Regions from separate parts of the Bacillus aquiflavi genome, predicted to be linked through region 2. Evidence: a T-box and tRNA genes for the amino acid it is inferred to sense, from the RefSeq annotation. Region 2 holds a T-box; the other holds one or more tRNA genes.
What was found. The T-box of region 2 lies ahead of thrS (threonine--tRNA ligase). A T-box ahead of a tRNA ligase gene usually reads a tRNA of that ligase, here a tRNA-Thr.
Positions count from the first base shown of each region.

Region 1: it encodes a tRNA-Thr, which carries the amino acid that the T-box ahead of thrS (threonine--tRNA ligase) is inferred to sense. The anticodon was not compared.

Region 1 covers NZ_CP082780.1:2,773,271-2,789,355, forward strand. Annotated here, with positions in the region: gene K6959_RS13405 (cytochrome d ubiquinol oxidase subunit II) at 1-869, shown strand, start outside; gene K6959_RS13410 (DUF1540 domain-containing protein) at 992-1,156, shown strand; gene K6959_RS13415 (o-succinylbenzoate--CoA ligase) at 1,188-2,669, opposite strand; gene menB (1,4-dihydroxy-2-naphthoyl-CoA synthase) at 2,730-3,548, opposite strand; gene menH (2-succinyl-6-hydroxy-2,4-cyclohexadiene-1-carboxylate synthase) at 3,561-4,373, opposite strand; gene K6959_RS19695 (thiamine pyrophosphate-dependent enzyme) at 4,370-4,564, opposite strand; gene menD (2-succinyl-5-enolpyruvyl-6-hydroxy-3-cyclohexene-1-carboxylic-acid synthase) at 4,577-6,124, opposite strand; gene K6959_RS13435 (isochorismate synthase) at 6,125-7,534, opposite strand; gene K6959_RS13440 (hypothetical protein) at 7,660-7,800, opposite strand; gene K6959_RS13445 (1,4-dihydroxy-2-naphthoate polyprenyltransferase) at 7,929-8,864, shown strand; gene K6959_RS13450 (TraR/DksA C4-type zinc finger protein) at 9,170-9,943, shown strand; gene K6959_RS13455 (hypothetical protein) at 9,953-10,126, shown strand; tRNA gene K6959_RS13460 (tRNA-Glu) at 10,164-10,235, opposite strand; tRNA gene K6959_RS13465 (tRNA-Ser) at 10,247-10,334, opposite strand; tRNA gene K6959_RS13470 (tRNA-Asn) at 10,340-10,414, opposite strand; tRNA gene K6959_RS13475 (tRNA-Ile) at 10,429-10,502, opposite strand; tRNA gene K6959_RS13480 (tRNA-Gly) at 10,512-10,585, opposite strand; tRNA gene K6959_RS13485 (tRNA-His) at 10,601-10,676, opposite strand; tRNA gene K6959_RS13490 (tRNA-Phe) at 10,720-10,795, opposite strand; tRNA gene K6959_RS13495 (tRNA-Asp) at 10,813-10,888, opposite strand; tRNA gene K6959_RS13500 (tRNA-Met) at 10,904-10,977, opposite strand; tRNA gene K6959_RS13505 (tRNA-Ser) at 10,997-11,086, opposite strand; tRNA gene K6959_RS13510 (tRNA-Ile) at 11,101-11,177, opposite strand; tRNA gene K6959_RS13515 (tRNA-Met) at 11,185-11,261, opposite strand; tRNA gene K6959_RS13520 (tRNA-Ala) at 11,280-11,355, opposite strand; tRNA gene K6959_RS13525 (tRNA-Pro) at 11,372-11,445, opposite strand; tRNA gene K6959_RS13530 (tRNA-Arg) at 11,463-11,539, opposite strand; tRNA gene K6959_RS13535 (tRNA-Leu) at 11,546-11,631, opposite strand; tRNA gene K6959_RS13540 (tRNA-Gly) at 11,643-11,714, opposite strand; tRNA gene K6959_RS13545 (tRNA-Leu) at 11,722-11,803, opposite strand; tRNA gene K6959_RS13550 (tRNA-Lys) at 11,812-11,887, opposite strand; tRNA gene K6959_RS13555 (tRNA-Thr) at 11,931-12,006, opposite strand; tRNA gene K6959_RS13560 (tRNA-Val) at 12,015-12,087, opposite strand; rRNA gene rrf (5S ribosomal RNA) at 12,095-12,210, opposite strand; rRNA gene K6959_RS13570 (23S ribosomal RNA) at 12,330-15,254, opposite strand; rRNA gene K6959_RS13575 (16S ribosomal RNA) at 15,680-16,085, opposite strand, start outside.
Region 2 covers NZ_CP082780.1:1,962,544-1,978,628, forward strand. Annotated here, with positions in the region: gene K6959_RS09405 (3-oxoacyl-[acyl-carrier-protein] synthase III C-terminal domain-containing protein) at 1-272, shown strand, start outside; gene K6959_RS09410 (hypothetical protein) at 1,096-1,602, shown strand; gene K6959_RS09415 (hypothetical protein) at 1,865-2,266, shown strand; gene K6959_RS09420 (hypothetical protein) at 2,288-3,391, shown strand; partial or broken gene K6959_RS19120 (multinuclear nonheme iron-dependent oxidase) at 3,381-4,208, shown strand; one part of gene K6959_RS09435 (IS630 family transposase) at 4,936-5,394, shown strand; one part of gene K6959_RS09435 (IS630 family transposase) at 5,397-5,936, shown strand; gene thrS (threonine--tRNA ligase) at 5,952-7,880, opposite strand; T-box leader at 7,932-8,156, opposite strand; T-box leader at 8,199-8,423, opposite strand; gene K6959_RS09445 (recombinase family protein) at 8,634-9,209, opposite strand; gene K6959_RS09450 (Tn3 family transposase) at 9,357-12,320, shown strand; gene K6959_RS09455 (YecA family protein) at 12,613-13,761, opposite strand; gene K6959_RS09460 (type IA DNA topoisomerase) at 14,401-16,085, shown strand, end outside.

The DNA of each region.
Region 1 (16,085 bases), 810 kb from region 2:
TAACAAATGTGTTTATTGTGGCAGTTGTTGTTGCTATTTATAGTTTTTTCCCACATGCTGCTTTTACACTTGGAACAGTATTATTAATTCCTGGAAGTCTTATTTTACTCCTTTTAGCAATTAGAAGTGCGTTTTTAGTTTTTTCAAATATTGCTAATGAATATAGACGGGTATTAACCTATATATCAGGAATTTCCGGTCTTCTCATTCCTGCTTTACTTATTAGTGTTTTACCAATAACACACGGAAACTTTGTTGATTTTTCAGATGGAAAGCAGTCGTTAAATATGGGGGAGCTATTCACAAGCCCTAATGAATATGCTTTTGTAGGATTTGCGATCAGCAGTACATTATTTCTTTCAGCTCTATTGCTTGCCGATTATTCGAAAGTGTCGAACGATTTTGATGCATATGCAGTTTATCGACGGACTGCAATTATGATCGGACCTTTTACTATTATTATGGCGTTCCTTATTTTATTTACTATGCGCACAGAAGCTAGTTGGTTGTATACAAATATAATGGATAACTATCCATTATTAATTTTATCATCTGTATTCTTTATTATTGGCATTATTGCTTTGTTTCTCCCTTCAAAAAAAGGGAAGAAAGGACTTCCAAGAATTTCAGTCATCGCTGTTGTAATCCAATATTTGGTGGCAGCATACGTATATGGCAATGCCCATCTGCCTTATATTGTCTACCCTGAAGTAACGATTGAGTCAGGTTTTACAGATCCTAGCTCTTTTAGAGCTGTATTTGCGACTTATATTGTCGGATTTTCAATACTTGTTCCAGGCTTCATTTACTTTTGGAGACTCTTTATGAAAGACAAGGAATATTTACGGCAAGGTAACCCAAATGATTGATCAGCATTTTTTCCCTGTTAACAACATGTATTTGAGATATTTATTTGTATAAAATAATATTTACTTGGGTGTCCAAGTGTGGCAATTCAAAACTATAGAGAAATGAAAGGAGATACACTATCGTGGCGAAAGATGTGCTATGCGAAGTAAATAACTGCCATTATTGGGAACATGGAAATTTATGTAACGCTGATAAAATTTATGTTATTAGTCAAGCTGGAAAAACAGCTGAACATAGCCGTGAAACTGACTGTAAAACATTTAAGCCAGGAAATGAGCTTTATTAAATTCGGGGGGGGGGGACAGAATTCCCCCCAGCTATCTATAATAATCCCGAAGCTTTCGCCTTAATAACTTTCTAGATGCATTTCGAGGTAATTGTTGTAAAAAAATAATTTTTTTTGGCACTTTATATTTCGCCAATTTTTTTTGACAATATTCAAGTAAATCATTTTCATTTACATTTGCATTCGACTTTAAAACGACAAATCCTACTGGAATTTGCCCCCATTTAACATCATCTACACCAATGACCCCTGCATCATCAACTTTTGCATGTCCTAGTAAAACAGACTCAATCTCTGCAGGATAAATATTTTCCCCACCTGAAATAATTAGGTCAGAGCGTCTATCTAAAACAAATAAAAAACCTTCATGATCTAAATAGCCAATATCTCCTGTATACAACCAGCCAGCTTGTATTTTTTCCTTTGTTTCATTCATTTTATTCAAATAACCTTTTGTCACATTTGGTCCTTTAACAACAATTTCACCTGTTTCATACGGGGCAGCTTCATTACCTGTTACTGTTTTAATTTTCAGTTGAGCAAGAAACAACGGCTTTCCAGCCGATCCTAGCTTTGATAAGCTATATTCAGGTGCTAACGTAACAATTTGTGAAGCTGTTTCTGTCATTCCGTATGTTTGAAATACAGGGATTTGTTTTTTAGCACATGTCTCTAATAAAGTGCGCGGTGCTGGTCCACCGCCTAACAGCATACAGCGAAAATAAGCTGGATAGGACTGATCCTTTAAATGATCAACCATTTTAACAAGCATTGTACTGACAACAGACATGATTGTAACACGATCATGAATAATTGCATCATTTGCAGCCTTTTCGTCAAATGATTCATGAAGCACGACTGTTATCCCATAAATAACACCGCGAATTAAAATTGAAAAACCACTAATATGGAAAAAGGGAACTGATAATAACCAGCAATCGCCTTCTCTTAAACCTAAGTTCAACATTGAACCGATAGCACTCCACCAATGATTTCCGTATGTTTGCAATACTCCTTTTGGGCGACCGGTTGTTCCCGATGTATACATCACTGTACAAACATTTTCTAGACAAAACTCTTCCTTGGCATTCACTTCCTGCTCCTCGAGTCCAAATAGTGCCTCTTTAGATATTGTCATTAAATCTGCCAATATTTGTTTATTTATGTTTTTTACTACAAAATCAAAAGATTGCTCATATATGAGACACTTAGCTTTACTATCTTTTAACTGATATACTAATTCATCAGCTGTTAATCGATTATTTAATAAAATTGTCTTTACACCTAACAGCTGTAATCCAAAGAGAATAAAGACCGTATCTGCATGATTTTTTAAAAGAACTCCAACGAAGTCTCCTTCTTTTAGATGCAAGCCTTTAAGCTGTCTAGCTATTTTGAGCGACTGATCATAAACACATTGAAAACTATATTCTTCTCCTTTAAACTTTAAAGCGATTCGATCAGGGGTTAAATGCGCACGTTTTGTTAACCAATTCGGAATTGTCTCTTCCATTTCACCCATCCCTGTTGAAAACAGCCTGATGAATGATCATCAAGCTGTTTATCGAAATTTTTATGGAAAGCGAGGGAATTTCCCAAAATCAGGATTTCTTTTTTCTTTAAAAGCATCTCGACCTTCTTTAGCCTCATCTGTTGTATAGTATAGTAATGTTGCATCTCCTGCAAATTGTTGAATTCCTGCAAGCCCATCTGTATCAGCATTAAAAGCAGCTTTTAAGAAACGTAATGCAGTTGGACTTTTTTCTAACATTTCTTCGCACCATTTAATCGTTTCCTCTTCAACTTTATCAAGTGGAACAACAGTGTTTACTAACCCCATATCAAGCGCTTCTTGGGCATTGTATTGACGGCATAAGTACCAAATTTCGCGAGCTTTTTTATGACCGACAATTCGTGCCAAGTATCCAGAGCCATACCCAGCATCAAAGCTGCCCACTTTAGGTCCTGTTTGTCCGAAAATTGCATTATCAGCTGCAATCGTTAAATCACAAACAATATGTAAAACATGTCCTCCACCAATTGCGTATCCTTTTACCATCGCGATAACTGGCTTCGGTATTACTCGAATTAATCTTTGTAAGTCGAGAACATTTAAGCGCGGAATTTCATCATCTCCTACATATCCACCGTGACCTCTTACTTTCTGATCTCCTCCCGAGCAAAAAGCATCATCGCCTGCTCCAGTTAAAACGATGACACCTATACTTGCATCATCACGTGCATACGCAAATGCATCAATTAATTCCATTACTGTCTTCGGACGAAACGCATTGCGTACTTCTGGACGATTAATTGTAATCTTTGCAATTCCATTATATGTTTCGTATAAAATATCCTCGTATTGACGTTCTGCATTCCATTCTACTGTCATTTTAAAACCTCCTTATTCTATGGACAAATACTCATTTACTATTGTACCAAACTTTTCTTCATCTTCCACGTGAACTGCGTGTCCACAGTTTGGAACTGAAACCAATTGGCTTAACGGAATTCTTTTTTTCATCCTCTCATTGATTCGGCAAAATTTTTTGTCAAGCATACCGGTTACGAGTAACACTTCATGTTGAATATATTTTAAATCGTCCCACCAGGAAGGCTGCGATCCAGTTCCCATTCCAAGTAAACTATTAGCCAAACCTATTGGATTATTTTTAAGCCGCTGTTTTCTTATTACACTTTTTTTATGCTTAGAAATATATTGTTGAGTATGAAATAAAGGTATTTCCCCCCAATAATTAGCAAACTCCTCTATCCCATTCTTTTTAATAAAATCCGCAAGCTTACCATCTTGCAAACGTCTTTGTTCCCTCTCTGCTTCCGTTTCAAGTCCCGGAGAAGCACTCTCTAAAATGAGCTTGCGAATCCGTTCAGGAAACATAATTGCAAATGTTAAAGCAAGACCTCCTCCCATCGAATAACCTAGTATATCAGCCTTTTTAATCTTCAATTGATCCATAATTAAAAGTAAATGATATGCAACTTTTTCAATTTGATAAACGTTAACATTTTCAGGAGACTCTGTGCATCCATGACCAATAATATCTGGCATAATCAGCTTTGCCTGAGGTGTTAACTTATTACAGAATGGCAACCATGTTGAAGAATCGCCAGTGAAACCATGAAGTAAAATGAGCGGGAAGCCTTCTTCTCGACAATATTTTATATGATAACGAATGCCGTCGATTACAAAATTCACTTGATTTCACCAGCAATTGTTGCACTTATTTCCTGGGAAACATTGTTCCACAAAGTTCGATGTTCCATTAAATTTTCATTTCTATTTGTCGGAATTTCAAGAACTGATAATCCTGAATATTCAACAGCTTGTTGAAAAGCGTCATTAAAATGATCCCAGTCTGATATATAAGTATATTTACCGCCATACATGTTAACAACTTGCTAAAAGTCTAAATTTAAAGGCGTTCCAAATAATTTTTCAAAATTTGCCGCATGCTTTGACTGAGGAAGGAAAGAGAAAATACCGCCTCCATTATTATTGATCAAGATAATTTTAATATTTATATTGTAAAGCTTAGCTGCTAAAAGTCCATTTAAATCGTGAAAGAAAGTAAGATCTCCAACAATTAAATATAACGGTTCTGAAACAGTGGCAGCTCCTAATGCGGTTGAAACTATTCCATCGATCCCATTAGCTCCGCGATTTCCCATAATGCGAATGGACTTATTATTAAAATGAAAAAAAGTATCTAAATCTCTAATTGGCATACTGTTTCCGACAAAAAGAGTTGAATGGTTCGGAAGTATTTTTGCTAATAAACTAAATAGCTTTCCTTCACTTAAAGAAGATTGTTGATTAATTTGCAATAATCCACGTTGTGTTACAGCATCAATCTCTAACCATTTATTTAACCATTTTGTTGAATTCTTTACTACTAAATAATTTGTTATTGATTGACAAAAAGCTTTTTCATCACAACATACCATATCTGTTCCTGTTCCAGATGGATCTCTCCACCCACCGCCTCCGTCAATAATAAATTGACGAATAGAGCGATGCTTCTTTAAAAAGAAGAGCAATGCTTTTGAAGTCGGCATTTCTCCGAAACGAATAATGACTTCAGGCTTTAATAACTTTTGTGCCTTTTCATTTTTCAAAAAAGTATCATAGCTTGTAACAATTTTTTCACCGCAATGTTTTCCACTTCTCATTTGGGACAATGGATCTGCAATGATTGGATATTGTAATGCATCAGCTAGTTCGACTATTTTTTCTGTCAATGTACAATCTTCAATTGGACCGCAGATAATAAGCCCTTTTTCATAGTTATTTAACTCAGTAGCGATTGTTTCAGCGTCTTCAGCCTGTAATGAAAGTATACCTGTATGAATATTCATACAGCCATGCGGTCTTTCAGTTAGTTCAAATAAATTTTCTCTTTCTAGATCGGGAATAAGCGGCTCTCGAAATGGAAAGTTCAAATGTACAGGTCCTGCTGGTGTACGTGACGCAACAGTAACCGCACGAGTACATACCGTCCGAGCATAACGGATCATGTCTTGTGAATTTTCAGGTAGTGCCATTTCAACAAACCACTTAACGTTTTTTCCATATAAATGTATTTGATCAATTGCTTGTGGCGCCCCGACATCCCGAAGTTCATGTGGTCGATCTGCTGTTAATACGATAAGCGGAACACGAGCATATTTTGCTTCAATAACGGCGGGATAATAATTGGCCGCAGCTGTTCCAGATGTACATAAAAGAACAGTTGGTTTTTCAGAAGCCTTGGCAATCCCTAAAGCAAAAAATGCCGCGGATCGTTCATCAACATGTATACGAATCTTTAAATCTGGGTGCTCTGCCATCATCATGGCCAATGGCGTTGACCTTGAACCAGGGCTTATAATTACATCTTCAACTCCTGCTTTAACTAACTCAGCAACAAACGCTGCAGTATATGCAGTTAACGCCTCTAAATGGCTCATTTATTTATTCCTCCCTAATGCATTAAGCATTGGACGAAACTTCATGTCCGTCTCTTGATACTCAATTTCAGGATTTGAATCAACAACTACTCCACAGCCTGCAAATAATGACGCCTCTTGACCTTGTATAAGTCCAGAACGAATGGCCACAGCAAATTCCCCATTTCCCTGATAGTCCATCCATCCAATAGGTCCAGCGTATAACCCTCGATCTAACTCTTCAATTTCTCTAATCTTTTTCACTGCTTCCTTTTTAGGCAAGCCCCCTAATGCAGGCGTAGGATGAAGCCGTTCAACTAATGTCAGTAAAGATCTATCCGAATTGACTTTACCGACTACAGGAGTGTACAGATGTTGAATATCCCTTACTTTTAACAAAGTTGGGTTGCTAGGTAAAATCACTTCGTCGCATGTTTCATTCATTGCCTCTTTAATCATATCGACTACATATTGATGTTCAATTAAGTTTTTCTCATCTTTTAATAACGTTTCACCTAACAATTTATCTTCCTGATCGGTTTTTCCCCTTCTAATTGAACCAGCCAAACACGTAGAAAAAACATTTTCATTATTTTTCTTCACTAGCCTTTCAGGTGATGCACCAATGAAGCAATCGCCATTTGACTCGAAAGCAAAAATAAAACTATCTACTTGATCAGATAAGAGGTGAAACAACACTTGTTCAATATTAATATCATCACTAAAATAAAGTCGCAATTCCCTTGCTAAGACAACTTTTTTTAAGGTCGCGGACTTTTTTAAATCTTCAATCGCATTTGCCACTGTTTCTTTCCATTGTAATGGATTTATTTCAATTTTCTTTTTTAATTGAGCATCTGCAAAATCAGGTTTATATTCAAAGAGTACGTTCAGAAGATTTTCTCGCTCTTCAATTACCTTTTCTACAAAGGTCGCTTCATCATTTTTTGTACAAATTAGATTTGTTGTTAAATAAGCATGTCCATTTACTTTACTTAACATAAACTTCGGTACATGAAAGGTCGAATCATTAAATTTTGACCATAATTCTGTTTTTGGTTTAAAAGGGTCAAAAGAAAAGCCCCCAAAAAGCACAGGACCCAGTCCAGCATGCTTGTAAGGATTAGATATCATTCCTTCATATATAAAACGCTTCCACTCTTTTTCGACGAGTAGAAAACGATTATCTCTTTCATCAGATCGTATTAATTTACATATACCTAAACCAATAAAATAGTTTTCACTTGAAGGCTCTTTCAAAAAAAACCGTTCTCCAAACATATTTTCTCGCCCTGCGGCGAAAAAAGAAAGCGGTTCAATATGATCAATTTTGTTCACAACACTTAATAAAACTTCTTTTCCCGTTGCCTTTGCCCGATTCATTCCTTGTAAGATTTCCTCTTTAAAGTCTGTACCTTGAATTGTAATCAAAAAAATCCCCCCAAAACGAGCACCTAGTTGCTTTTTGATCAGCTTCTCGCCTTCTAGCGGCTTAAAGTCATAAACAATTCTGCTCTGCATCCAATAGAAACTACATGACCTGCTCATAAGTTGTTTTACTTGGCACCGCTTTGCAGTCCGCTTCGCTTTTTATCTACTTGTCTTAAGCCTATTTTACCATACACTTCATAACGATATAATGTCAATAAGAGAGCATGATTTAAAACCCTTGTTTTTCCATAATACGATAAAGGCAATATTCCCCTTGTTTAGTGGCAAAAGACATTGACACTTACAGCCCGTTTACCTACACTTAACATTGGGGTATTTTTATTATTATCATATTTAGTTGGAGACATTATTGCAAAAAAGGGAGAGTTTTATCATGCAACCGAATGTGCATACTAATTCTTCAACTGCCGTAAAATCAAGATCAAACTGGAAAGTTTGGTGGCAGTTAACACGTCCGCATACATTAACGGCTTCATTTGTTCCTGTTTTATTAGGGACAGCTCTTGCTTTACACATAACAGAGATTAATCTCATCTTATTTTCGGCAATGTTAGTTGCCAGTATTCTCATTCAAACAGCAACAAACATGTTTAATGAGTATTACGATTTTAAAAGAGGACTTGATAATGAAAAATCCGTTGGGATTGGCGGAGCGATTGTCAGAGAAGGGATTAAGCCGAAAACAGTTCTTAGATTAGCCTTTAGCCTATTTGGCGTTGCTTTACTCATTGGACTTTATATTTGTATTAACACGAGTTGGTGGCTAGCTGTTATCGGAATAGTTTCAATGGCAGCTGGTTATTTCTACACAGGCGGTCCAATTCCAATTGCTTATACACCTTTTGGAGAAATTGTCGCTGGATTTTTTATGGGTGTTCTTATTATTCTCATTTCCTTTTATATTCAAACAGGAACGATTACAACAACAAGTGTACTTGTTTCGATTCCAATTTCAATTTTAGTCGGAGCCATTCTACTTTCTAACAATATTCGGGACTTAGATGGCGATAAAGAAAACGGGCGTAAAACACTAGCTATTTTACTTGGAAGACAGAATGCCATCTACTTATTGGCCGGTATGTTTACAATCTCATACCTATGGGTATTTTTTCTAATTTCATTAAACTATACGACTCCATGGTTAGCTATTGTTATATTGAGCTTGCCGAAAGCGATAAAAGCAACGAAAGGTTTTATTGGCAAGACTAAGCCTATTACTATGATGCCGGCAATGAAGGCAACAGCGCAAACAAACACGATTTTTGGCTTTCTACTGTCAATTGGATTATTTTTAAGCTATTATTTATAAAATGATAAATAACTTCAAACTGTTGCCAAACTAACGGGTGCTTTATGTACGAAAGCTTTTCGCTTCCGTTTAATGCTGGCCGTTTCAAAAATTCACTTTATAATTTCAAGCTTTCGCCAAATGCGAAAGCTTTTTTAATTTGTTTTTTATAGCTCCCCAACAGTTTCTTTACTCTATTTCTTTTTAACCACATTGCTAAGACTGAATGAATGTTCAATTTTACTTTCAGATTAATTTTTAACATATAAAAAATATCTAAACGCCCATACTAAAAAGACAACAGCTTTACAAAAGGATGTGTACAAGTGATAACGAGACAACAGATTGAAATTCTAAAAAATGAGTTAAAGGAAATAAAACAAATGAGAGAAAATCAACTTAAACGAAATAAAGAGGGAAGTTTAGAAGGTGACAATTCTCGTGAAACAGTTGGAGAGCTTTCTCTTTATGATAATCATCCTGCTGATATGGGCACAGAGTTATTTGAGCGTGAGAAAGATTTTGCTTTAGAGGAACATGCGGATTCTGAGCTCGATAAAATTAAGGCGGCACTTAACGCAATGGAAATGGGGACTTATGGAAAGTGTACCATTTGCGATGTAGATATCCCGTTTGAACGACTAAAAGCAATTCCTACAACGCTCTATTGTAAAAAACATAGCCCTGAACAAATAATACCTTCTGATCGCCCTAGTGAAGAAAATGTTCTTGAACCAGCCCATAACAACTTTTTTCAACATCGACAAAATAGGGAAGTATTTGATCATGAAGATAGCTTTCAAGAAGTTGCACGCTTTGGTACATCTGAAACTCCGTCCGATTTAGCAGGTGACTATGAATCATATGAGAGTCTTTACAACGAAAGTCATGATGATGAGGGCTTTACGGAAGATATTGAAACTTTTTTAGCAACTGATATGACTGGTACAAAAATAGAAGTTTATCCATCAAAAAAACACGAAGAATACGAAGCGTCTCTTGATAAAGAAAATATAGAATCAATAATTGGAAACATCCCCTATAAGCAAAAAGATGGATATGTAGACAATAAAAATAAACCATTTTCAAAAGGAAAGTGAGGTGACGATGTGGGGAGAAATAAAGAACAAACACATTTCAAACCAGCATTATTTGAAGCAGCTGATGGAAAAATTTTAGCGATTGATATGTTCAGAGGCCCTTATCCAGGAGCTTTCTCTAATTTAGACTTTAATAGTCCCGAGTACCTTTTAAAGAAAAAGAACATAAAACAAATTGATTAATGAAAAAGCTGTTGTTCATTTGAACAACAGCTTTTTATGACCCGTACGGGATTCGAACCCGTGTTACCGCCGTGAAAGGGCGGTGTCTTAACCACTTGACCAACGGGCCAGATGAAGTGACGGAGAAGGAGGGATTTGAACCCTCGCGCCGCTTACGCGACCTACGCCCTTAGCAGGGGCGCCTCTTCAGCCTCTTGAGTACTTCCCCAAATATGGCTCCGCAGGTAGGATTCGAACCTACGACCGTTCGGTTAACAGCCGAATGCTCTACCACTGAGCTACTGCGGAATAACATCATATGATGGGCCTAAGTGGACTCGAACCACCGACCTCACGCTTATCAGGCGTGCGCTCTAACCAGCTGAGCTATAGGCCCAATTTATATTGGAGCGGGTGATGGGAATCGAACCCACGACATCAGCTTGGAAGGCTGAAGTTTTACCACTAAACTACACCCGCGTATATAATTTATTATGGGGCGACTAGTGGGAATCGAACCCACGAGTGTCGGAGCCACAATCCGATGCGTTAACCACTTCGCCATAGCCGCCATAGTTTAAAAACTCTAGTCAAGGTTAACGGCCTATTGACAATGGTGGCTCGGGACGGAATCGAACCGCCGACACAAGGATTTTCAGTCCTTTGCTCTACCGACTGAGCTACCGAGCCTATGTATATAATAATAATGGCGGTCCCGACGGGAATCGAACCCGCGATCTCCTGCGTGACAGGCAGGCATGTTAACCGCTACACCACGGGACCATATTTAAATATTTATTGCGGGGGCAGGATTTGAACCTACGACCTTCGGGTTATGAGCCCGACGAGCTACCAGACTGCTCCACCCCGCGATAATATAAACTTACATGACGGAGGAAGAGGGATTCGAACCCCCGCGGGCTTTAACACCCCTGTCGGTTTTCAAGACCGATCCCTTCAGCCGGACTTGGGTATTCCTCCATATAAGGTAAAGATGGTGGACCTTGTAGGACTCGAACCTACGACCGGACGGTTATGAGCCGTCTGCTCTAACCAGCTGAGCTAAAGGTCCTTTTAAATGGTAGCGGCGGAGGGGATCGAACCCACGACCTCACGGGTATGAACCGTACGCTCTAGCCAGCTGAGCTACGCCGCCAATATAAAGGACAAAATATGGTGGAGCCTAGCGGGATCGAACCGCTGACCTCCTGCGTGCAAGGCAGGCGCTCTCCCAGCTGAGCTAAGGCCCCATTAAATTATTTATAATCGGGAAGACAGGATTCGAACCTGCGACCCCATGGTCCCAAACCATGTGCTCTACCAAGCTGAGCTACTTCCCGGATATATCTATTATGTATGGCGCGCCCGAAAGGAGTCGAACCCATAACCTTCTGATCCGTAGTCAGACGCTCTATCCAATTGAGCTACGGGCGCTTATAGTGCCGAGAACCGGAATCGAACCGGTACGGTAGTCACCTACCGCAGGATTTTAAGTCCTGTGCGTCTGCCTGTTCCGCCACCCCGGCAAATGATCGAGAGCGGAAGACGGGATTCGAACCCGCGACCCCCACCTTGGCAAGGTGGTGTTCTACCACTGAACTACTTCCGCAAAATAGTGCGGGTGAAGGGACTTGAACCCCCACGCCTCACGGCGCCAGATCCTAAGTCTGGTGCGTCTGCCAATTCCGCCACACCCGCAAAATAGCTGGTGAGCCATACAGGATTCGAACCTGTGACCCTCTGATTAAAAGTCAGATGCTCTACCGACTGAGCTAATGGCTCATTAATATATCAAAATAATACAACTTGTACAATAAAGGTCCTATGGTGCCGGCCAGAGGACTTGAACCCCCAACCTACTGATTACAAGTCAGTTGCTCTACCAATTGAGCTAGGCCGGCATAGATAATGGAGGATGACGGGATCGAACCGCCGACCCCTTGCTTGTAAGGCAAGTGCTCTCCCAGCTGAGCTAATCCTCCGTACTTAGCCCGGCAACGTCCTACTCTCGCAGAGGGATGCCCTCTACTACCATCGGCGCTGAGAAACTTAACTTCCGTGTTCGGAATGGGAACGGGTGTGACCTTCTCGCTATCGTCACCAGACATGTTTTTAAATGAGACATATACTATTATATACTTTTTAAAATTTTTTTCAAGTATAATTTTTTATTCTCTCAAAACTAGATAATGTGAAGAAGTAAGATAGAAAGTATCATGTTTATTTGGTTAAGTGCTTGCTCGATTAGTATCTGTCAGCTTCGCGTGTCGCCACGCTTCCACCTCAGACCTATCAACCTGATCATCTTTCAGGGAGCTCAAATGGGAAATCTCATCTTGAGGGGGGCTTCATGCTTAGATGCTTTCAGCACTTATCCCTTCCGCACGTAGCTACCCAGCTATGCCTTTGGCAAGACAACTGGTACACCAGCGGTGCGTCCATCCCGGTCCTCTCGTACTAAGGACAGCTCCTCTCAAATTTCCTACGCCCACGACGGATAGGGACCGAACTGTCTCACGACGTTCTGAACCCAGCTCGCGTACCGCTTTAATGGGCGAACAGCCCAACCCTTGGGACCGACTACAGCCCCAGGATGCGATGAGCCGACATCGAGGTGCCAAACCTCCCCGTCGATGTGGACTCTTGGGGGAGATAAGCCTGTTATCCCCGGGGTAGCTTTTATCCGTTGAGCGATGGCCCTTCCATGCGGAACCACCGGATCACTAAGCCCGACTTTCGTCCCTGCTCGACTTGTAAGTCTCGCAGTCAAGCTCCCTTGTGCCTTTACACTCTGCGAATGATTTCCAACCATTCTGAGGGAACCTTTGGGCGCCTCCGTTACCTTTTAGGAGGCGACCGCCCCAGTCAAACTGCCTGCCTGACACTGTCTCCCGCCCCGATAAGGGGCGCAGGTTAGAATTTCAGTACAACAAGGGTAGTATCCCACCGACGCCTCCACGTAAGCTAGCGCTCACGTTTCCACGGCTCCTACCTATTCTGTACAAGCTGCACCAAAATTCAATATCAGGCTACAGTAAAGCTCCACGGGGTCTTTCCGTCCTGTCGCGGGTAACCTGCATCTTCACAGGTACTATAATTTCACCGAGTCTCTCGTTGAGACAGTGCCCAGATCGTTGCGCCTTTCGTGCGGGTCGGAACTTACCCGACAAGGAATTTCGCTACCTTAGGACCGTTATAGTTACGGCCGCCGTTTACTGGGGCTTCGGTTCACACCTTCAGCGATTGCTTAAGCGCTCCCCTTAACCTTCCAGCACCGGGCAGGCGTCAGCCCCTATACTTCGCCTTGCGGCTTCGCAGAGACCTGTGTTTTTGCTAAACAGTCGCCTGGGCCTATTCACTGCGGCTCTCTCGGGCTTGCACCCTATCAGAGCACCCCTTCTCCCAAAGTTACGGGGTCATTTTGCCGAGTTCCTTAACGAGAGTTCTCTCGATCACCTTAGGATTCTCTCCTCGCCTACCTGTGTCGGTTTGCGGTACGGGCACCTTATTCCTCGCTAGAGGATTTTCTTGGCAGTGTGGAATCAGGAACTCCGGAAAATGATTTTCCTCGCTGTCACAACTCAGCCTTACGGTAATGGGATTTGCCTCATTACCAGCCTAACTGCTTAGACGTACATCCAATTGTACGCTTACCCTATCCTCCTGCGTCCCCCCATTGCTCAAACGGCGATAAGGTGGTACAGGAATATCAACCTGTTGTCCATCGCCTACGCCTTTCGGCCTCGGCTTAGGTCCCGACTAACCCTGAGCGGACGAGCCTTCCTCAGGAAACCTTAGGCATTCGGTGGAAGGGATTCTCACCCTTCTTTCGCTACTCATACCGGCATTCTCACTTCTAAGCGCTCCACCAGTCCTCACGATCTAGCTTCAACGCACTTAGAACGCTCTCCTACCACTGACACCTACGGTGTCAATCCACAGCTTCGGTGATACGTTTAGCCCCGGTACATTTTCGGCGCAGAGTCACTCGACCAGTGAGCTATTACGCACTCTTTGAATGGTGGCTGCTTCTAAGCCAACATCCTGGTTGTCTAAGCAACTCCACATCCTTTTCCACTTAACGTATACTTTGGGACCTTAGCTGGTGGTCTGGGCTGTTTCCCTCTCGACTACGGATCTTATCACTCGCAGTCTGACTCCCAAGGATAAGTCTTTGGCATTCGGAGTTTGTCTGAATTCGGTAACCCGATGAGGGCCCCTAGTCCAAACAGTGCTCTACCTCCAAGACTCTTACACTTGAGGCTAGCCCTAAAGCTATTTCGGAGAGAACCAGCTATCTCCAAGTTCGATTGGCATTTCACCCCTACCCACACCTCATCCCCGCACTTTTCAACGTACGTGGGTTCGGGCCTCCATCCAGTGTTACCTGGACTTCACCCTGGACATGGGTAGATCACCTGGTTTCGGGTCTACGACCTCATACTCTTTCGCCCTATTCAGACTCGCTTCGCTTTCGCTGCGGCTCCGTCTTTAAACTTAACCTTGCATGAAATCGTAACTCGCCGGTTCATTCTACAAAAGGCACGCCATCACCCATGAATGGGCTCTGACTACTTGTAAGCACACGGTTTCAGGTTCTCTTTCACTCCCCTCCCGGGGTGCTTTTCACCTTTCCCTCACGGTACTGGTTCACTATCGGTCACTAGGGAGTATTTAGCCTTGGGAGATGGTCCTCCCAGATTCCGACGGGATTTCACGTGTCCCGCCGTACTCAGGATCCACTCAGGAGGGAACGAAGTTTCAACTACAGGGTTGTTACCTTCTCTGACGGGCCTTTCCAGACCGCTTCATCTACCCCGTTCCTTTGTAACTCCATGTTGAGTGTCCTACAACCCCAAAAGGCAAGCCTCTTGGTTTGGGCTGTTCCCGTTTCGCTCGCCGCTACTTAGGGAATCGCTTTTGCTTTCTCTTCCTCCGGGTACTAAGATGTTTCAGTTCCCCGAGTCTGCCTTCATAACCCTATGGATTCAGGTTATGATCCTATCCCATGACGGATAGGGGGTTTCCCCATTCGGAAATCTCCGGATCAAAGCTTACTTACAGCTCCCCGAAGCATATCGGTGTTAGTACCGTCCTTCATCGGCTCCTAGTGCCAAGGCATTCACCGTGCGCCCTTTCTAACTTAACCTACGGAAAATAATAAGCTTCGAATCTCTGCGTCAGTTTCCCTCACTCAGATCCTCACGTATGTTTATACGCTCCGGTCTTCGTTCGTTCACTTCCTTGAGCTTCTCGCTTCTTCTTTTCCTTACTTTAGACAATAAGCTTCGCTTCTAAGTTGTTGTTTTTTTTTGGTAAAAGATAAGCTACGTATTTCGTTGTCAGTTGCATTCACTCCAATCCTCACGTACTTTTGTACGCTCCGGTTGTCGTTCATTTGCTTCCTAGAACTACTTGCTTCTCTTTTCCCTTTTTTTAAGAGATATCTTTGGTGATACTCGGTTTCTTTCTTTTGCCTTCTTCATTTATTATCTAGTTTTCAAAGAACAATATTTGAGAGATTGCTCTCTCAAAACTAAACAAACAAACGATCAACCTTTAATGATTCCTTAGAAAGGAGGTGATCCAGCCGCACCTTCCGATACGGCTACCTTGTTACGACTTCACCCCAATCATCTGTCCCACCTTCGGCGGCTGGCTCCAAAAGGTTACCTCACCGACTTCGGGTGTTACAAACTCTCGTGGTGTGACGGGCGGTGTGTACAAGGCCCGGGAACGTATTCACCGCGGCATGCTGATCCGCGATTACTAGCGATTCCGGCTTCATGCAGGCGAGTTGCAGCCTGCAATCCGAACTGAGAATGGTTTTATGGGATTGGCTCGACCTCGCGGTTTCGCTGCCCTTTGTACCATCCATTGTAGCACGTGTGTAGCCCAGGTCATAAGGGGCATGATGATTTGACGTCATCCCCACCTTCCTCCGGTTTGTCACCGGCAGTCACCTTAGAGTGCCCAACTA
Region 2 (16,085 bases):
TAAACAAGCATGGCCTATTACTTGATGACATTAAGGCATTTTGTTTATCTCAATTTACTTTAGCCAATATTAAATTAATTCAAGAAAGCCTTCATTTACAAGACAAGCAGATCGTTTACATTGGAGATCAGTATGGTTACACAGGAACTAGCAGTCCGTTTCTCGCACTATATACCGCTATTGAAGCTAAACAAATTCAACGTGGAGATTACATCGTATTTTGGACTTTAGGCTCTGGTTACCAAACAGGTACATTGCTCTGGCGATATTAATTTATTCAAAAAATGAAATATTCAAACTGAAATAATATGAGGAAAAAAAATTGGTGATATAATGTTGATAGCTAAAAACCTCAATGCTCTTAATCATGCATAAGCATAAGCATTAGTCTTTATCTCGAAAGTATGATCTTTAGTAATGTACATATGATAATATTTTTAGTAAATCAATTAATAACTCCTAATAGTAAAAGCGCCAAATAATAGACGTATTTGCTAATACGTGATATTGTTTGACGCTTATCTGATATAAACAAAATGTGAAATAATTTAATTAAGGAAGTTGACCAACAAATGGGAAAATCATTAATTTTATTATGTGGATGACAAGAGTCAAGCAATATCCAATCTTGAGTAAAAGGTGTATTAATCCTTATTAGATAAGAGAAAGGGACTATACGTATGATTGGCTTTTAACGAGAAAGAGTCGAACAAATGAAAGGTTCTTAGAAGATCATTTCTTCACCTAGAATTTGGAGGGTGTTCAAGTTTGATATTTGATATGACTGATTATAATAGCAACATTAGGTCTCTAGCAGAATTTTTAGATTTAACTAAAGAAGAAATACAAGAGTTTGTTTTTGAAAGCACAGATGTAATGGATTTCTGAAGCTTTTAATATTGAAGATGAAAAGCTGTTGGACAAGGACGTAGAATTAGTTAGCCTCCATAGTACTACCAGTATTGATAATTGCCAGTCAATTAAAGAGAAAGGAATAATTAACCTACAGGATACTGTATCACAAGAAACCCAATTACGGACTTATTTATTCAAATTAATATTGACAAAAAGTGCATTTTATTTAAAGGGAATAAATTGGACATAGGTAAGAAAACTAATGGTTTTTATTTAAGTGAGGAAGATGAATATAGAAATCGTGTAATTCGAAAACTTTATGATGACTTTCAAGTTAATGGATTTTTTCATCATGAAAATATACTCACATACGGCGGTTATACTAAGGATAGACCGGAGATACTTTGGGATTTGGCGAATTTTTTGCAGGATGAAAAGATTGAGCAAGATTGGGTTAAAGAAAAAAACAAAAAACATCATGTAATAAAATTTAAGCAACCTTTGAATTACTATAAATGGTTCACATTTGAGGTTGAATATGAGGATAATGATTATGGAATTACGAAAGACCCTTTAGAGTACTTACCTAGTAAGACAATTGAAGCTAAGGTAAAGAAATGGGTAATTCAGTACTCACTTTATATTCTTAAGGACGGCATATACGGGGTACCGTCAGGAAAATGCGGATTTACAACGTTAAGTATATTTGTTTTGGTTAATCATTCTTACTCAATCAAATACAACTAGAACAAACGAATTAATGATACTAAAGACATGATACATTTTAGATAAATATTATTTTCTGACTATTCATTTAATTATGTATATATGATATATTTGGAAAAAAGCAGGGGGGTGATAGAATGTTAGTAAAATCATTTGCAAAAGAAGAAAAGAAACTTGCTGTAGAAACTTGCTATGACTTTGACTAATAGGCAATAAAACTTTATAAGGTTTGATGTCCTTTATTCATCATTCCTTATAAAGTTCTCTTTAGGAGGAGAACAAAATGGATATATTGCAAGTTAATGACAAAAAGTATATCTTTAATCATTATGTAATGAATCATATAGAGAAATTTAGATATCCCTTAGAAGCGAATCATATTTTTTTTAGGGGTATTTCCAAAAAGTTATTAAAATATATATTTTATATCTATTATAATAATAATTGTAAACAAGATAGGTATTTCTATCTGGGTATTATTTTATATTTGCAGTCTAGACATGAATATCCAGATTGCTTGGAAGAACTTTTGGATTTTTTTGTATCGCAATTTTTAAATGATAAAGAAGGTTTGTTAATATACTTAAAACATAGAGAAGGTTTTTATTTTTACTACATTGAAGATAATAACTGTAAAAAATATATTTTTTTAATAAGAATTCGGAGGCAAAGGAGTTTTCACTAAGTAGGGATGTCAGATTATTATATGAAATTTAAATGGCTATACATATATTACTTAGTTTGTATTTTAACAAAAGGACTAGCCTATTCATACGCTACCACAAAAATAATATTACTTAGTGAAATAAATATTTTTTTGATTTTACTTCTAAGCTTAGTAGTAGAATTTATTGTCTTTATCGAAGTTTCATATTTAAAAATAATATCAAACGCTAGTATAAAGAGTATTAGTTTCGGTGGTTCATTTTTATTATTACTTCTAATCATAGTTGAGTTTAATAATGATGTGGTGCATTTAATCGTTCATTTTACATTTATAACATTTTTATTTTCTAATTTATTATTAAAGTTAGAATCTAATATTTTGAATACATCTAATAATTATAAAATGGGTTTAACAAATATCACAGTACTTAATAATCTTTCTAAACTCTTAGGCTTTTCTATGGGAGCAATATTCTATAACTTAAGTATAGAGGCCTTTGCGCTTTTTATAATTTTCATATTATTATTTTCCTCACTATTCAAAATTCCTAATAAAAATTTAAAAGAAAAAGAGAATGAAGTTTTTGAACTAGATTATATCAAGAAAAACAAATTAGCTGACAAACAGTATTTACTAATTCTAGCATTGTTAGGTTCAATCACTGTTTATTGGATTCCGGTATTTGTTGATGTTTTAGAAAAGGAAAACTTATTGAGGTACTCTTTTATAATATTTCTTCTACCGGGAATTTTTTCAATTAGTTTTTTATCTATTATTAAGAAAAAACCTCAATTTCTCTTAAAAAAGTACGATTTATATTTTTATTTTTTTTTTTTATTTTTTTTTTTTGTTAGTTTCTATTTTAACTTTATCTTCTTATCCTTTTTTCTAATAAACCTTATTTTTATTTTAAGCATAAGTATTTCTATAGATATTCGTGCAGTTTTCTTAAAATTAAATTCTCACGCAGATAAAAAGTATCTATTACAGTTATTTAAGGTGACACCTTCATTCATGATTTTTGCTTTTACTTTATTATCATTTAGTACGAAACATACACCAGAAATTACTTTAGGTTTAAATGCCCTAGCAGTTTTAATCTATTCCGTAAAAAAGGAGAAAGCACATGAACATGAATATTAAGATAGGTTTATGTTATAGAAATTGGTTACATGAGAAGTACTTAAACCAAATACTAGACATCGTAGATATAATTGAAATAATGCCTGATATAACTGATGTTGAGGAAATTAAATTAATTAAAAAGAGTTGCGAAGAAAAGAATATTGACTTGAGTATTCATTCACTCCGTTCAAATATAGGTTCTGTTGAAGGAATACATAAAGATGAAACAGATAAATACTTTTTTGTTAATTATTATTGTGACTCAGTATATTTTTCCGATCACATGGCATTTTCTCATATTCTAGGTAATTACTTATCATCAGTAAACCAATTGATTTACAATGAAGAAAACATCAGAGTAGTCCAAAAAAATATTGCTCAATTAGAACATAAATTTAGTGATACTCCTGTATTAATTGAAAATATAACTCAAAATAATTTAAGAAAGGATAGTACGATGAGAGAATCAGATTTTTGGCATTCTGTTTTTCAGAATCTTGGATCTAATGTTGGGATAATGTTGGATATTACTAATATGTAGGTTACCTCAAAAAACAATAACATTGATTTCTTTTCCTATATTAAAGGCTTTCCACTACATAAAGTAGAATGTATACATTTATCTGGTTATGAAATAATGGAAAATAACAGGTTGCAAGATTCTCACTTAAGTGATATAGATGAAAATATCTTTGCAATACTTAGAGAAATTTTACCGCAAACAAATGCTAAATATGTTTTATTAGAAAGAGATTTTAATGTTTTTAATTTTAATGATATATCAAATGAAATAGCTAAAATAAAAGAAGCAGTTAACACTAGTGTATTGCTATAAGGTGCTCTGCCAGCAAACAGTATTTACAACGTTAAGAATATTTCAATATAAAAATCCCAATCTCCTAGTAATATAAGTTAGAGATGGGTTTTTTATTTATTCAACAAACTTTAGCTACATACAGAATTTTTTTTCACCGTATTTATCGTATTTTTTGATACAAAATGTCTGAATTATAACCTCGAAAAAATATATTCAATAGTTTTCAATATATAGATTTTTTTTTCTTTTGAATTAGAACTACTTTCTATGTAGAGCAACTCTAACGGCTTTAGAGTAGAGCCAAAGTGAAGTGTTGCTTGCAATTGACTGTAATGCTCGATTCTAAGTATTCGTATTATATAGAAAAATTGTACTTGCGTAGGGGAGCCGTATGTTATTATTGGTTGCCTCTGAAAACGACAGCTTCATCCTTTAAGACCAATCCTACCTACTGATACTCCATGTCAAGTCCTTAATAAATATAACTAATTATCTTGATATACTTGTGTACGATGATAAAAAGTGCATTCCATCAATCTTTTTGATGGAGGTACTTTAGATATGCTCCCATCCTGGAATAACTAAATTTAATCAACCCCTGTATTTCTTAAATAATCATCTTCTTTCTATATAAGTTGAATAAAAGGTTCGACCAATCGAAAAACGGGTATAGAATTATAAAATACCACGAAAGGGCTGGTGAACCGTGAACGTTCAAAGTCAGATCGAGGTACTACGGGAAGCGATGAAGAACGCAAAGAATCCCCGTCTTTATGAACGTTATCAAGCTGTTTATCTGAATTTAATTGGCTATGAAAGACAAGAAATTGCTGAAATTATTAATCGACGTCGGCAAACTGTCGGTATATATATCAAGTCATACAAGGGAAATTCACTTGAAGGACTTGAACTGGGGCATTCTCCTGGTAGACCTTGTAAATTATCAAAAGAACAGGAAAATGCTCTAGTTGAAGTTATATCAACGAAAGTTCCCGCAGATGTCGGTTTTACAGCAAGGTACAACTGGACTTTGGCACTTGCTTCCGAATATGTGAAACACGAATGGGACATTGACTACAGTCTACGTGGGATGTCCAATGTTTTACATGCGCTTGGTTTAAGCTACACTCGCCCAACTTATACATTAGAAACAGCAGATTCTGAAAAACAGAAAAAATTTGTTGAAGGGACCTTCCCCTCTCTAAAAAAAAGCTTTTAAACGAAGAAATAGACCATATCCTTTTTGAAGATGAATCCATGATCCGTGACTATCAGGCTATTCAGTGTACATGGTTTATCAAAGGAAAGCAGCGAAACATCCCGACGTACGGACAACACAGGGGTATGAAACTAATCGGCACATTGAATTATGAAACAGGTGAAGTAGTCTGTACAGAGGAAGAAAAATATGACGCCGTTGCTTTTCTTGAATTTTTAAAGAAAATCTTGAAGCATTATCCTTTAGGCAAGATCGTTATGATTTTAGATAATGCCCGTATTCATCATGCCAAGCTTCTCCGTCCCTTCCTGAAGGAAAATAAAGATCGGCTTGAACTCGTATTCCTACCTCCATACAGCCCCAAACTCAATCTGATTGAAGGATTATGGAAATGGCTAAAAGAATCCGTGATTAATAATGTCTACTTCCCAAACGTTCAGAAAATAGCACTGAAAGTCAGAGTGTTTATCAATGATATTAATCAACATCCGCAAGCAATCATTGATCGGCTTTGTGTACGGCTGTGAGTTAGAATCATAAATTCAACTTATATAGATACTACGATCTTTTATTTTTTGTACAATTTTCTTTTTAAAATTCTCAAATAGGACACTTTCTGATTGTTGATGTCCGTATTTTCTAACATTTACTGCTTCTTCTTTCACTTCATTATCCCCTAGCACCAGCATATATGGGATCTTTTGCATCTGTGCTTCTCTAATTTTGTACCCTAGTTTTTCATTACTTTCGTCAATTTTCACTCTTACCCCTAATTGTTTCAGTTCCGATTGAATCTTTAAAGAGTAATCCAAGTGAACTTGTGAGACAGGGATAATTTGTACTTGTGTCGGTGCAAGCCAAACAGGAAAAGCTCCTGCAAAATGTTCGATTAAAATACCAAAGAAACGATCAATTGATCCAAAAATAGCACGATGGATAACAACTGGTCGAACCTTTTCGTTATTTTCATTGATATAAGTCAAATCAAATTTTTCGGGCTTTTGAAAATCAAGTTGTATTGTTGCACATTGATGACTCCGTTTTAATGCATCTTTTATATGAAAATCAATTTTTGGCCCATAAAACGCTCCATCGCCCTCATTTAACTGATAGTTAATTCCTAAATCATCAAGTACATTTTTTAACGCTCCTTCAGAAAGCTCCCAAAGATTATCATCACCTAATGAATCTTCTGGACGAGTTGAAAGCTCCACTGAGTAATCGAAACCAAAAGTGCTATACAATTGATCAATTAGGTGAAAGACCTGCTTAATTTCACTCTCAATTTGATCCTTACGAACAAAGATGTGAGCATCATCTTGGCAAAATGTACGAACCCGAAGCAGTCCATTTAATGCACCACTGTATTCATGACGATGAACTTGCCCGAACTCTGCAATACGAATAGGTAAATCTCGATAGGAGTAATGGTTGTTTTTAAAAATTAACATGTGTCCAGGACAATTCATTGGTTTCATAGCAAATTTTGTATGCTCCACTTCGGAAAAGTACATATGTTCATGATAATGGTCCCAATGACCTGATTTCTCCCATAATCTTTGATTCATCATAAATGGAGTACGAACCTCATCATAATAGGCATCACTTTGAAGCTGACGAGAAAAGTTTTCTAACTCGTTTCTTATAATTTGTCCCTTCGGTAAATAAAACGGCATTCCTGGTGCTTCTTCGGAAAACATAAATAACTCTAATTGTTTCCCTAACTTACGGTGATCTCTTTTTGCTGCTTCTTCTAAGAAATTTATGTGCTCAATTAAATCTTTTTTCTTTTTAAAAGCCACTCCATAAACTCGTTGAAGAACTTCGTTTTGACTATCACCTCGCCAATAAGCTCCTGATACACGATTTAATTTGAATGCTTTTATTAAGCCAGTAGATGGAAGGTGAGGACCACGGCAAAGATCAATAAACTCACCTTGTTGATATAGACTTATTTTTTCACTTTTAGGAATGTCTTTTAATATTTCTAACTTGAATGGTTCAGCTTTTTCTTCAAATAACTTTTCAGCTTCTTCATAAGAAACTTCAAATCGTTTGATTTCTAGATTTTCGTTTATAATGTTTTCCATTTCTTTTTCAATAGCAAGTAAGCCCTCGGAAGTTAAACTATGTTCTAGTTTCAAATCATAGTAAAACCCATCTTCAATGACTGGTCCTATACCCAATTTCGCATTACCGTAAAGTCTTTTCACCGCCTGTGCCAATACATGCGCTGATGAATGCCTTAACACTTGCAATCCTTCTTCTGAATCTAGAGTTAAAATAGAGAGTTTCGCATTTTTTTCTAGCTTATAGTTTAAATCAACCAGTTGTTCATCTGCTTTCCCTACAACTGCATTCTTTCTTAGACTTGAACTAATGGACTCTGCTACACTTTCCACTGTAATGCCTTTCGGGAATTCTTTTATTTTCCCATCTAGAAATTGAATTTTAATTAATTGTTCACTCATAACTATAAACACTCCTTTAAAGTAATAAAAAAAAAACACACTCATCCCTTAACAAGGGACGAGTGCGTTATAACCCGTGGTTCCACCCAATTTCCCATAAGCTAAAAAATAACTTATGGCTCTGGTGCCGTAACGTAGCATAGACGATATTGGATACTTTTGTTCACCAATACAGCTTCAAGGTGGTAAATTATTTCCTAAGTTAGGAAGATCACAGCTTATCCTTCCCTCTCTGAAAACCGTAAAAATAATTCATGTCCTTTTCATCGCTTTAATCTTATATTTTATGATTAAAACAAAAAACGCACTCATCCCTCAATAAGGGACGAGTGCGTTATACTCGTGGTTCCACCCAATTTCCCATAAGCTAAAAAGATAGCTTACAGCTCTGGTGCTGTAACGTAGCATAAACGGTATTGGATAATTAATTCCCCAATACAGCTCAAAGGCGGTAAGATACTTCCCTGCGTTAGGAAGATTTCAGCTTTCCTTCCCTCTCTGGAAACCGTAAAAAGTAACTCATGTCCTTATCAGTGCTATTTAAATTCAAATAATTCATTTAATTATTTTACATACTACAATAAATTTCTATAAATAGCAACACTTATTTTGGGCTTCTTACAATTTTGTTCATTAAACAGGGGCCCTATAAGACAAGGAATAACTCTATTCAGTGCTGAATGAAACACCATCTAAAAACATTTGGGTACGGTGGGTTGACAGTTTCGTTCATATCAATGGAATAAGGAATGATTATTTGTTCTCTTCCGATAGCTTTCTATATAATGAAGCTCTAGACACATTTGTAATTTCACAAATTTGATTTACAGTCATACCTCCTTCTTTATATAGCTTCACTGCATAATTCATTCCTGCGTGATTTTTATGATATTTCTTTATTCGGCCTTTAAACTTTCCTTCTTTCTTTGCTAGCTCAATCCCTTCACGTTGACGCATACGAATAAGATCTCGCTCTAATTGGTTAACACCAGCCATTACCGTAATTAAGAATTGACTGTATGGATTATCTTCTGATAAATCTAGCCATGTATCCTTGAGTGATTTTAAGCTTGCCTTTTTACTTCGTATTAAATCAATCAATTCAAACAAATCCTGCGTACTTCGAGTGATCCGAGTTAAGTCTGTAACATAAATGATATCACCTTCTTGTAAATTACCTAACATTTTTTGAAGTTGTTCACGATCTTTTGTAGTACCAGAAACTTTTTCTTCAAAAATAAGATCCATGCCGATTTCGTTCAGTTGTTGAAATTGCCTTGAAGGATTCTGGCTAGTCGAACTGACACGTATATAACCAATTTTCCGCAAAATATCACCTCGTTTTTGAGACAAGTCTTATGAGACGCTCTTAACTATGATTTTATCAGTCTCCTACACTTGTATCAATAGAGTACACTCTATTGATATATAATTGAATTAATTAACTGAATAATTACAGAAATGAGATGATACTTTATGAAAATTGCGAGAGGTAGAGAATTGCTTACACCGGAACAGCGACAGGCTCTTATGCAAATTCCTGAAGATGAGTGGGTGCTAGGAACCTACTACACTTTTTCCAAACGAGATTTAGAAATTATAAATAAGAGAAGGAGAGAAGAAAACCGTTTAGGGTTCGCTGTTCAATTAGCTGTTCTTCGGTATCCTGGTTGGCCATACACTCATATCAAAAACATCCCGGGTTCAGTCATACATTATATATCGAAACAAATCGGTGCCACTCCATCTTCGCTTAGTCTTTATCCTCAAAGAGAAAATACACTTTGGGATCATTTGAAAGAAATTCGTAGTGAATACGACTTTCTAACTTTTACTCTAAAAGAATATCGAATGACATTTAAGCACCTTCATCAATTGGCTTTGGAAAATGGTGATGCTATTCATCTATTACATGAATGCATAGATTTTCTAAGAAAAAACAAAATCATATTACCTGCTTTCACTACACTTGAAAGAATGGTGTGGGAGGCAAGGGCAATGGCTGAAAGGAAGCTATTTAATACGGTTAGTCAATCTCTAACAAATGAGCAAAAAGAAAAGCTTGAAGAGATCATTACTTCGCAGCATTCATCCGAATCCAATAAAACTATATTGGGTTGGTTAAAGGAACCACCGGGTCATCCATCACCCGAAACATTTCTAAAAGTAATAGAACGACTAGAATACATACGAGGAATGGAATTAGAAACAGTAAAAATTAGTCATTTGCATCGCAAACGCCTGTTACAGCTATCTCGCTTAGGTTCAAGATATGAGCCTTATGCATTCCGTGACTTTCAAGAAAATAAACGTTACTCGATATTAACCGTCTATTTATTACATCTTACTCAGGAGTTAACGGATAAAGCTTTTGAAATTCATGACAGACAAATACTCAGTCTGTTATCAAAAGGCCGTAAGGCTCAAGAGGAAATTCAGAAACAAAACGGTAAAAAGCTGAATGAGAAAGTTATACACTTTACGAACATCGGACAAGCTTTAATCAAAGCAAAAGTGGAAAAATTAGACGTTTTTGAGGTTTTAGAATCCGTTATTGAATGGAATTCTTTTGTTTCTTCGGTGGAAGAAGCTCAGGAGCTTGCACGTCCTGCTGACTATGATTATTTAGACTTACTACAAAAACGATTTTATTCACTTAGAAAATATACGCCGACGCTATTAAGGGTATGGGAATTTCATTCTACAAAGGCAAATGAACCACTTTTGCAAGCTGTAGAGATTATCCGAGGAATGAATGAATCTGGGAAGCGAAAAGTGCCCGATGAATCACCTGTAGACTTTATCTCAAAACGTTGGAAAAAACACTTATATGAGGATGACGGTACAATTAATCGTCATTATTATGAAATGGCCGTCTTAACAGAACTAAGGGAACATGTTCGGGCTGGTGATGTTTCCATTGCGGGCAGTAGAGAATATAGAGATTTTGAGGAATATTTGTTTTCAGAGGATACATGGAATCAAACGAAGGGAGATACGAGGTTATCAGTTAGTTTATCATTCGAAGACTATATGATAGAGAGAACCAGCAGCCTTAATGAAAGATTAAAGTGGTTATCTGCCAATTTCAACAAGTTAGATGGAGTTTCTCTTGAAAAAGGAAAGCTATCAATTTCACGATTAGAAAAAGATGTTCCAGAAGAAGCAAAGAAATTTAGTGCAAGCCTTTATCAGATGTTGCCAAGAATAAAATTAACCGATCTACTTATGGATGTTGCTCATATAACCGGATTTCATGAGCAATTTACTCATGCTTCTAATAATCGAAAACCAGATAAAGAAGAAACAATCATTATCATGGCTGCCCTTTTAGGAATGGGGATGAATATTGGATTGAGTAAAATGGCTGAAGCCACACACGGACTTACATATAAGCAACTAGCCAATGTGTCTCAATGGCGCATGTATGAAGACGCAATGAATAAAGCCCAAGCAGTATTAGTGGATTTTCATCACAAATTACAATTATCTTCTTATTGGGGAGATGGCACAACATCTTCGTCGGATGGAATGAGAATGCAGTTAGGGGTTTCTTCGCTACATGCAGATGCAAATCCACATTACGGAACTGGAAAAGGAGCCACCATCTATCGATTTACAAGTGATCAATTTTCTTCTTACTACACAAAGATTATTCATACTAATTCACGAGATGCGATTCATGTTTTGGATGGTTTGTTGCATCATGAGACGGATCTCAACATAGAAGAGCATTATACAGACACTGCTGGTTACACAGACCAAATTTTCGGATTGACCCATTTATTAGGATTTAAATTTGCTCCAAGGATAAGAGATCTTTCGGACTCAAAATTATTTACAATAGATAAAGCAAGTGAGTATTCAAAACTAGAAGCCATTTTACGTGGACAAATAAATACAAAGATCATTAAAGAAAATTATGAGGATGTTTTGCGATTAGCTCATTCAATAAGAGAAGGAACAGTCTCAGCATCCCTTATTATGGGTAAACTGGGTTCTTATTCAAGAAAAAACAGCTTAGCTACAGCCTTACGTGAGATGGGCCGAATAGAAAAAACGATCTTTATTTTAAATTACATTTCGGATGAATCATTAAGAAGAAAAATACAAAAAGGATTGAATAAAGGAGAAGCCATGAATGGACTGGCAAGAGCTATTTTCTTTGGAAAACAAGGAGAGCTTAGGGAACGAACCATACAGCATCAAATGCAAAGGGCCAGTGCTTTAAACATAATTATCAATGCCATCAGTATCTGGAATACCCTACATCTAACAAAAGCAGTTGAATATCAAAAACGGACAGGTCGTTTTAATGAAGAATTATTGCACCATATGTCACCACTAGGTTGGGAACATATCAATTTACTAGGAGAATACCATTTTAATTTGGAGAAAATGGTCTCGTTAGATTCTTTAAGACCACTGAAAATTTCTTAACGTTGTTAAAAACAGGGGAATCGTCTTGAAAATGGGCTTAACGTTGTAAATCCGCATTTTCCTGACGGTACCCCTATACGAGTTTTTTTCATATATACACCCACAGGGAAAAATTGATCCAAGAGATATTATGGAAATTATGACAGAACAAGAGTATCTGATTAGATATAATATCAATAGGAATCATTAAGTAATTCTTTATCAAGCAGGAAAAGTACATAAAACAGTTAACATATCAACCATTGCCTGAAATAAGAGCGATTCAAACACAACTTCTCTCTTGAAATACCCTCTATATTAGGCAACTTTTTTTATTTTTTTTCCCACTTCCGCATGAGCATGCATCATTTCTACCTATTTTCTTCTTTGTTATTTTTCGATATCTAGAACTGCTCCAAGCAATTAGCAGGTTATCAATGGTTTCTCTACTTAATTGATTCCAAATCTTACCACCGATGCCCCCGTGTTTTAACGTTGTTTTCCCATCAATATTATAATCAACCTTACATACAAAGTTTTTATTACTTGGTATTGTGGCTTTATTTTTCCTAGTATCTTTTCTATAGACGTTTAGATAAACTGAGTCGGCTTCCATTTTTCCATTTTTTACAGGAAAAATTGGAGATGGCACATTTTTTAAGTGTTTTAACCAATCTATACTTTCTCTAATATTTTTTATAATTTCTTCTCTAGTATCTATATCTCCAATGTATAAATGGGCTTTCAATCTTTTTCTGCCCTCAATACTAGCATCTTCAACATGATTAATTGAATATGTCTCATTTTTAAAATTAGGAAAACGGAAGTATTTAATTTCATTCAAATCCATCTCTTCAGTAGATGGACTCCATACCACACTATCCCCTCTATCTATGACTTGTTTCAATACCCTATCGAAATTTTCAGTATCTGAAAGCATTTGGCTTACTTCCGTATTTGTAAATCGTATCCAACTAGATTGTAGCCGCTCATTACTAAAAAAAATCATATATTGATCATAATCACTATATCTATCGTAAACCATTAATGAAACCATGATAGCCATCTCATGTATATAACCTCTATCTGTATTTTTTATATACATGTCAATGTTGATTTGTTTGTTATTAGGAATATCACTTATACTACGACATCTAGCATCCGGAATACTTAGCTCAAGTGCTAAAAGGGAAAATGGAATAAATAGTTTCTCACTTAAATTAACCTCGAACAAATTTTTATGGTTATTAAAAAATGTTGCCAATCCTAAGATAATTGCACCAGCAGCAGCAAAAGACTTATCTATTAATTCATCAAATTCATATATGGGCATGTGTAAAATCTGAGTCTTTCGATTTTTTACATATTGAAATTCTATGACAGGGCTACCATTAACAATTTTATAAAATACACCCCCGTGGTTAATTGCATTTCGTACATCTACTTTGACATTACGAACCAATAACTCAAAATCATTGTTTCTTAATATTTCACATAATGAATTAAGTTTGTTTTGTAAGCCTCACCTATTTGATTGACTTTCCTGACCAAATCGTCCAATCTAATGAAAAGAATGTACGTTCGTCAAAAAAAAACTAGAGGTAGCTATATGGAAACTGGGAACTACAGATTCGTATGAAAAGTGATAAAATACCCTAGAAAATAAGGAGGAGAAATAGTAAACACACCTTCTTTCATCATTGGACTAAATTAAAGATTCTATTCTCGGTTGATTCGTGACTTTGTAGTACTATATCTTTTCTTTTTGGATTAACTCATTAGAAATTGATGAAGTTTGAAAAAAATTGAATAACATTCAGGATAATAAAAAAGACCTGCTCCTCTATTTTGAAGCGAAAACACGACAAATTAGCGACTGGCTTATTCGTCGACTCTATTCCATTTTCCTACAACAAAGGGGTTTTAGCGAAAGTCTTTCGATAGGGCGAGTTCAATTGTATCCGTTAAATATTTAGGCGTTTAAAAAAATCCTTTGATATATATAGCTTGTACGCCCCCAATTTTATTTGGATTTATTTCATTTCTAAGCAAAAAATTTAGAATTCCTTCACTAAAAAAGAGGGTAAATGGAGGTATAAAAATGGTTAGTGTCATTATTTCAGAAAAACCATCCGTCGCAAAAAACATTGCGGATGCGTTAAATATAAAGAATAGAAAAGATGGATATTTTGAAGGAAAAGACTATATTGTTACTTGGGCTTTTGGACATTTATTACAACTTTATGATGTGAAGGATTACGATGAGGGAATGGCAAAGTGGAGAATGGAAAATTTCCCTTTTATCCCTTCCCATTTTCGCTATAAAATAAAAAGTGACCCTCGTCATAAAGAAAAAGAAGATCTTGGTGCTAAAAAGCAGTTGAAAATCATATATCACTTGATCAATCGAAATGATGTAGATTCAGTGATATCAGCTTGTGATTATGATCGTGAAGGACAAGTTATTGGGGATACGATTATTTATAATCTAAAAACAAAAAAACAAGTTTATCGCTTATTATTGAACGAATGGACGCCAGATGAAGTGTTAAAAGGACTCCAAAACTTAAAACCAAATACGGAAATGAGACCTCTTCTAGACGCTGGTATTAGCCGTCAGTGGGCTGATTGGGTAATTGGAATTAATTTAACTTCTGTGGCAACCTTGAAGTTTCAGAAGGGTTCTGGAAAGGCACTGAACATTGGAAGAGTGCTACTTCCAACGCTAAAAATTATTTATGATCGAGATAAGGAAATTGAAAACTTTGTACCTGAAGATTATTTTAAATTAGCTACCACATTTAAAACAAAAGATGGTAATGAGTACGAAGGGACATATGTGGAAGATGAAAAAGATAAATTTAAGAATAAGGAAACTTTGGTATTCATCCAACAAGCTCTAAGTAATCAAACAGCCACAATCTTAGACAAAAAAGTTGAACGAAAAAAAGAATATCCTCCATATTTATTTAACTTGTCGAACTTACAAGGTTTTATAACGAGTAAATATAAAGGCTGGACTTCTGACAAAGTCCTGAAAGTGGCTCAATCTCTTTATGAAAAGAAATATATTACGTATCCACGTACTGCTAGTGTAGTATTGGAAGAAAGTTTAGTAGATAAAGCAGCTAAGGTACTCAATAATCTGAAAAAAGGACTGCCATATGAAAATGAAATTACATTTGCAAAAAAGAAACGTTTTTTTAATAATTCAAAAGTAGAAAGTCACAGTGCAATAACTCCGACATATTTACTTCCAAAATCATTATCGGGGGATGAAGAAATTGTTTATCATGCTATTAAAAATCGCTTTATTATGCAGTTTATGCCTATTGCTGAGCATGAAGAAACTAATATTATCACCAAAGTTAATCATGATGAAATAAAAGGTCTGTTTACATCAAAAGGGAAAGTACAGCTCATTGAGGGATGGAAAAAGATTGAGAAAATCGAATCAAAGGATACTATTCTACCTTTAGTTAATATAAATGAGATTGTGAGTATTGTAGACCACAAATTGACTTCTCATGTGACCAAACCACCAAAGCACCATACAGAAAAAACATTATTAAGAGTAATGGAAACATGCGGCAAGGGTAAAGGCAAAGAGGATGAAGACAGTGAAGAAATGATGGCTGCTATTTTAAGTGGTTATAGCATTGGTACTCCAGCTACGAGAGCTGAAACAATAAAAAAGTTAAAAGATGTCGGCTATATTACTACTCAAAATAAAAGTTTAATTTGTACGGTACTGGGAAGAAAGTTAGTTGAAACATTTCCGGTAAA